Regions from separate parts of the Streptomyces sp. NPDC013187 genome, predicted to be linked through region 1. Evidence: riboswitches for the same ligand, from Rfam matches in the RefSeq annotation. Region 1 holds a riboswitch; the other holds the start of a gene.
What was found. Region 1 has a riboswitch for S-adenosylmethionine ahead of ACFY5B_RS15700 (aminotransferase class V-fold PLP-dependent enzyme). Riboswitches for the same ligand answer to the same signal wherever they lie in the genome.

Region 1 (3,479 bases):
GTGGGTCACCGGGGACAAGCGCGAGCACCACATCCTGGACCGGCCGCGCAACGCCCCGACCCGCACCGCTGTCGGTGTCGCGTGGGTCACCGGCTACATCATCATGCTGATCGGCGGTGGCAACGACATCGTCGCCACGCACTTCCACATGTCGATCAACTCGGTGACCTGGTTCGTCCGGATCGGGTTCTTCGTCGGACCGGTCATCGCCTTCATCGTCACCAAGCGCATCTGCCTCGGCCTGCAGCGCCGGGACAAGGAGAAGGTGCTGCACGGCCGCGAGTCGGGCATCATCAAGCGCCTGCCGCACGGTGAGTTCATCGAGGTGCACGAGCCGCTCAGCCAGGAGCAGATGTACACGCTCACGGCGCACGAGCAGTACAAGCCGGCCGAGATCGGCCCGACGGTCGACGAGAACGGTGTCGAGCGCAAGGTGAAGGGCTCCGAGAAGCTGCGCGCCAAGCTCAGCGACGCCTACTACGGCGAGGGCGCCCAGATCCCGAAGCCCACCGCCGAGGAGTACCGGGAGATCACGAGCGGCCACGGCCACCACTGATCGACTGCTTCGCCACGCCACACGAGGGGCCTCGTCCGATCGCCGGACGGGGCCCTTCGTCCTGCCCGGGGCTGGATAGGGTGGACCTCGTTGAGACTCTCGTCCCGTAGTCCGGGACGCCTGACCCTGGAGCGGCTTATGAGCGCTGTGACCCCCGCTGGAGGCGACACCGCGGCGGGCCGCTCCTGGCCCCTGCTGCTGAACGGCCTGCTGGACGGCAGGCACCTGAGCGCGGACGACACCGCCTGGGCGATGGACCGGATCATGCGCGGCGAGGCGACCGAGGCGCAGATCGCCGGGTTCGTCGTGGCCCTGCGCGCCAAGGGCGAAACCGTCGAGGAGATCAACGGCCTCGTCCGCACGATGTACGCGCACGCCAACGTGATCGAGGTGCCCGGGGCGACGGTCGACATCGTCGGCACCGGCGGTGACGGCGCGAAGACGGTCAACATCTCCACGATGTCGTCCATCGTCGTCGCCGGCACCGGGGCGAAGGTCGTCAAGCACGGCAACCGGGCCGCGTCCTCGGCGTCCGGGGCCTCCGACGTGCTGGAGAAGCTCGGGGTCAACCTGGAGCTGCCGCTGCACCGGGTCGCGGAGGTCGCCGAGGAGGCCGGGATCACCTTCTGCTTCGCGGTGAAGTTCCACCCGGCGCTGCGCCACGCGGGCGCCGCCCGCGGGCAGTTGGGCATCCGCACGGTGTTCAACGCCCTCGGCCCGCTCACCAACCCGGCCCGGGTCCGCGCCCAGGCGGTCGGCGTGGCGGACCCACGCATGGCGCCCATCGTCGCGGGAGTCTTCGCCGAGCGCGGCAACTCGTCCCTGGTCTTCCGGGGCGACGACGGCCTCGACGAGCTGACCACCACGGCCACCTCCCGGGTGTGGACCGTCCGGGACGGCAAGGTCACCGAGGAGGCCTTCGACCCGCGGGACGTGGGCCTCGAACTGGTCCCCGTGGAGGCGCTGCGCGGCGCCGACGCCTCCTACAACGCCGAGGTCGCCCGCCGCCTGCTGGACGGCGAGACCGGCCCGGTCCGCGAGGCGGTCCTGCTGAACTCGGCGGCGGCGCTGGTGGCCCTGGAGCCCACCGCCGCGCCCCTGGCCGAGCAGATCCGCGCCGGGATGGCGAAGGCGGCCGAGTCGATCGACTCGGGCGCGGCGAAGCGCACGCTGGAACGCTGGGTGGCCGCGAGCAACGCCTAGCGGATCCCGTAGCCGAAAGGACCGGCGTCCCGCGATCCGGACTCGGGTTGCGGGACGCCGATCTTTTCGCGTACGTTCCTGAACAGGTCATGAGTGACAGTCATGAGGCCCCGGCCGACTGTCCGGCAACCCTCCGTCCGTGGCGGGGTGCCCCGGGTGAAGACCGGGTCGTAGGCAGCGAGGTCTACGGCAAGCGCGTGACGAGGAGTCTTCCGTGAACCAGCGAATGCGATAGGGCCGCAGAGCCCCGCCTCCGCATCCCCCTTTTTCTTTCACCCCCCGCTTGAGCCGCACGCGCTCGCGGGCGGATTCCACCTGCCTTCACGGGAGTTCCGTCATGTCTGTCTCCACCCTTGCCGCCGAACAGTCCGTTTGTGCCCCGCTGCCCGTTCTGGGGCGAGACGTCACCGTGCCGCTCGTGACCGGTGGTGAGGTCACCTACGCCGCGCTCGACTACGCCGCGAGCGCCCCGGCGCTCCAGCGGGTCTGGGACGACGTCGCCGCCTACGCGCCGTACTACGGCAGCGTGCACCGCGGTGCCGGTTACCTGTCCCAGCTGTCGACCGACCTGTTCGAGAACGCCCGCCGGACCGTGGCCGAGTTCCTCGACTGCCGCGAGGACGACCAGGTCGTGTTCACCCGGTCGACCACCGACTCCCTCAACCTCCTCGCCGCCGCGATCCCCGCCGACTGCCGGGTCTTCGTCTTCGAGACCGAGCACCACGCCTCCCTGCTGCCCTGGCAGGACGCCCGCGTCACCTACCTCGACGCCCCCCGCACCCCCCGCCAGGCCGTCGAGACCCTGGAGCGCGCCCTCGCCGACCGGGACCCCTACGGCCCGGCCCTGGTGTGCGTCACCGGCGCCTCCAACGTCACCGGCGAGCTGTGGCCCGTGCGGGAGCTCGCGGCGGCCGCGCACGCCCACGGCGCGCGGATCGTGCTGGACGCCGCCCAGCTGGCCCCCCACCACCCCGTGTCCGTCGCGGACCTCGACGTCGACTGGGTCGCCTTCTCCGGGCACAAGCTGTACGCGCCCTTCGGCTCGGGCGTCCTGGCCGGGCGGGCCGACTGGCTGCGCGAGGCCGAGCCGTACCTCGCGGGCGGCGGCGCCAGCCGCAAGGTCAGCCGGCGTGAGGACGGGGGAGTGGACGTGGAGTGGCACGACAGCGCCGCGCGCCACGAGGCCGGCTCGCCCAACGTCATCGGCGCCTACGCCGTCGCCTCGGCCTGCAAGGCGCTGAGCGAGGCGGGCTTCGACACCCTCGTCGCCCGTGAGCAGCACCTGGTCCGCACGGTGCGCGACGGTCTCGCCGACGTCCCCCAGGTGCGGTTCCTGTCCCTCTTCGGGGACGACGCGCCGCGTGTCGGCGTGCTCTCCTTCGTCGTCGAGGGCTGGAACAGCTCCCACTTCGCCGCCGCCCTGTCCGCCGAGTACGGCATCGGCGTACGGGACGGGCTGTTCTGCGCCCACCCGCTGCTGCGCACGCTGCTCGGCAGCGACCCGCAGGCGCAGGGCGAGTGCGGGTCGCCCGAGTCCGAGCCCGGGGAGAGGTCGCTCAACGCCATCCGGGTCAGCTTCGGCGCCGGCACGCCCGACGAGCACGTGGAGCGGTTCGTGCGGGCGGTGAGGGAGCTCGTGACGGTCGGAGCGAAGTGGAACTACCGCACGCAGGACGGCCGCTGCGTGCCGGACACCTCCGCCTGAGTCGGTCGTCGCCTG
Region 2 (3,479 bases), on a different contig from region 1:
CGTTGACGAACCGCCGCAGCTTGCCCTGGTCGTCCAGCACCCGGGCGGCGATCCCGGTGTGGTTCTTCTCCAGGTCGGCGATGACCTCACCGAGGTTCGCGCCCTCGGCGGCGACCTCGGCCTGCCCGCCGGTGTAGGTACGCAGGATGGTGGGGATCCGAACGGTGACGCTCATGACTTCAAAACCTCCGGTTGGGCGAGATACCTAGGGGCGCGGGGAACTGCGCGACCAGCCCCCACCGGCCCGCAGCGGAAAACGATCAGACCAGCCCAGCCTCACGGAACGAGTCCAGGTTGGGCCGGATGGTCGCGGTGAGCCCGGTCCCGGCCACCGCGTCCAGCGTCTTCAGCCCATCACCCGTGTTCAGAACGACGATCGACTTCGACGGGTCGAGCAGCCCGTTCTCCAGCAGCTTCTTCGTCACCCCCACCGTCACCCCACCGGCGGTCTCCGCGAACACACCCTCGGTCCGCGCGAGCAGCTTGATCGCCTCGACGACCTGCTCGTCCGTCACGTCCTCCACCGCACCACCGGTCCGCCGCGCGATGTCCAGCACGTACGGCCCGTCCGCCGGGTTGCCGATCGCCAGGGACTTGGCGATCGTGTCCGGCTTCTGCGGCCGCACCACGTCGTGCCCGGCCTTGAACGCCGTCGACACCGGCGAGCAGCCGAGCGCCTGCGCACCGAAGATCTTGTACGGCTTGTCCTCGACCAGACCGAGCTTGATCAGCTCCTGCAGACCCTTGTCGATCTTCGTGAGCTGCGAGCCGGAGGCGATCGGCACCACGAGCTGGTCCGGCAGCTGCCAGCCGAGCTGCTCACAGATCTCGTACGCCAGGGTCTTGGAACCCTCCGCGTAGTACGGCCGCAGGTTGACGTTGACGAAGCCCCAGCCCTCACCGGCCGGGTCGCCGATCAGCTCGGAGCAGAAGCGGTTCACGTCGTCGTAGTTGCCCTCGATGCCGACGAGCTCGCCGCCGTAGATCGCGGCCATGACGACCTTGCCCTGCTCCAGGTCGTGCGGGATGAACACGCAGGAGCGGAAGCCCGCGCGGGCCGCGGCGGCACCCACGGCGCCGGCGAGGTTGCCGGTGGAGGAGCAGGAGAGCGTGGTGAAGCCGAAGGCGCGGGCCGCCTCAAGGGCCTGGGCGACGACGCGGTCCTTGAAGGAGTGCGTCGGGTTGCCGGAGTCGTCCTTCACGAACAGCTTGCCGGCGTCGACACCCAGCTCGCGCGCGAGGTTGTCGGCCTTGACCAGCGCGGTCCAGCCCGGGTTGATGTTCGGCTTGTCCGCCACGTCGGCCGGGACGGGCAGCAGCGGGGCGTAGCGCCAGATGTTCGCGGGGCCCGCTTCGATGCGCTTGCGGAGCTCTTCGGTGCCGTAGGCCGAGAAGTCGTAGGCGATCTCCAGCGGGCCGAAACACTCCTCGCACGCGAAGACCGGTCCGAGGGGTACGCGGTGACCGCACTCGCGGCAGCTCAGCGCGGCGGCGGGGCCGAGGTCTACGGTGGATTCAGTGGTGCTTGCAACAGTCTGCGCAGCCATGTGAGGCGAGGCCCTTTCTCCTCATCTTCCTCACGACGCATCTCGCCGTGAGACGGATTTGGCACCTTCCCGAGCCGGGAGCCTCGCGCGTGTGGTCGCCAGTGACCTACGAGAACCGACTGGAGGGTTGCCGGGGCTTCATCGGGCCGTTTCCCTCTGCCCCTCTGGATGAGCTGTATGTGGTTGTAGGCGGCGGGTGACCCCGGACATGCGATGGTCATCCGCGTTGTCCAAGACTGTAACCGACGACCAGGACAGTTGAGATAGTCGTCCGAACCGCGAGATGACTGTACCCATCAGCCGCTACCGCGGCGGGCAGTCCGTCCCGCCGAGAGTACGCAGAGGAGCCGCCACGGTGCTGGAAGAAGTCGAGCGCTGGCTGAGCACTCGTTCCTGGTCCGCGAACGATCGCCCGCTCCACCAGATTCTCGCCGCCAAGCAGCGCACGGGCCAGACGGTCAGTGTCGTGCTGCCCGCGCTGAACGAGGAGGCGACGGTCGGCGACATCGCCGCCGTCATCCGCCACGACCTGATGCGGCAGGTCCCGCTCGTCGACGAGCTGGTCGTCGTCGACTCGGGATCGACCGACCGTACGTCCGAGGTGGCCGCCGCCGCGGGCGCGCGGGTGGTGCACCGGGACGAGATCCTCCCGCGCCTGCCCGCCGTGCCCGGCAAGGGCGAGGTGCTGTGGCGCTCGCTGCTCGTCACCAGCGGGGACATCGTCTGCTTCGTCGACGCGGACCTGAGGGACTTCTCGTCCGACTTCGTCTCGGGGATCGTGGGCCCGCTGCTCACGGACCCGGACGTCAACCTGGTGAAGGCCATGTACGACCGCCCCCTCGCCGGCGCTGCCGGACAGGGCGGCCGGGTCACCGAGCTGATGGCGCGCCCGCTGCTCAACATGCACTGGCCGCAGCTGGCCGGGTTCGTGCAGCCGCTCGGCGGCGAGTACGCGGCCCGCCGCTCGCTGCTGGAGCAGCTGCCGTTCCCGGTCGGGTACGGCGTGGAGCTGGGCATGCTCGTGGACGCCCTGCACCTGGTGGGCCTGGACGCCCTCGCCCAGGTGGACGTGGGGGTGCGCAAGCACCGGCACCAGGACGGGCAGGCGCTGGGCCGGATGGCCGCCGCGATCTACCGCACGGCCCAGCTGCGGCTGGCCCGCGGGCATCTGATCCGGCCGTCCCTGACCCAGTTCGAGCGGGGCGCGGACGGCTTCGAGCCGCGGACGTACTCCGTGGACACCGAGGAGCGTCCGCCGATGGTGGAGATCGCCGAGTACCAGGCGCGGAAGGCGGCCTGACCGGGGCCGTTTTCGGCCGGGCGCGGCAGATCCGCACGTTTGAGCGTTTGGGGGCCGGGCTAGGTTGAGGCTTATGGCTTCGACGTACGGTGCTGCACAGGTGCTGGTGGCCTCCAACCGTGGCCCGGTCTCGTACACGGTGGGAGAGGACGGTTCGCTGGACGCCAAGCGGGGCGGCGGCGGGCTGGTCTCCGGGCTTTCGGCGATCGGCTCGGACGCGGACGCGCTGTGGGTGTGCTCGGCGCTCTCCGACGGCGACCGGGAGGCGGTGAGGCGCGGCGTCGGCGAGGACGGCGTGCGGATGCTGGACATCCCGGCCGACGTGCACGCCGACGCGTACAACGGCATCGCCAACTCGGTCCTGTGGTTCGTGCACCACATGCTTTACCAGACGCCCCTGGAGCCCGTCTTCGACGCGGAGTTCCGGCGGCAGTGGGCGTCCTACGAGGCGTACAACCGGGCGTTCGCCGAGGCGCTGGCCGAGGAGGCCGGGCAGGGTGCGGCGGTCGTGGTGCAGGACTACCACCTGACGCTGGTGCCTGGCATGCTCCGCGAGCTGCGGCCCGACCTGCGCATCGGGCACTTCTCGCACACGCCGTGGGCGCCTCCCGAGTACTTCCGGATGCTGCCGG

Region 2: linked by a shared signal. The riboswitch ahead of thrC (threonine synthase) and the one ahead of ACFY5B_RS15700 (aminotransferase class V-fold PLP-dependent enzyme) in region 1 are both predicted to bind S-adenosylmethionine.

The regions. Positions count from the first base shown of each region.
Region 1 covers NZ_JBIBAF010000007.1:7,319-10,797, forward strand. The annotation lists gene ACFY5B_RS15690 (cytochrome bc complex cytochrome b subunit) at 1-556, shown strand, start outside; gene trpD (anthranilate phosphoribosyltransferase) at 695-1,759, shown strand; SAM riboswitch class IV at 1,845-1,961, shown strand; gene ACFY5B_RS15700 (aminotransferase class V-fold PLP-dependent enzyme) at 2,097-3,464, shown strand.
Region 2 covers NZ_JBIBAF010000005.1:480,299-483,777, forward strand. The annotation lists gene ACFY5B_RS13415 (MoaD/ThiS family protein) at 1-175, opposite strand, end outside; gene thrC (threonine synthase) at 261-1,547, opposite strand; SAM riboswitch class I at 1,566-1,722, opposite strand; gene ACFY5B_RS13425 (glucosyl-3-phosphoglycerate synthase) at 1,903-2,847, shown strand; gene ACFY5B_RS13430 (trehalose-6-phosphate synthase) at 2,921-3,479, shown strand, end outside.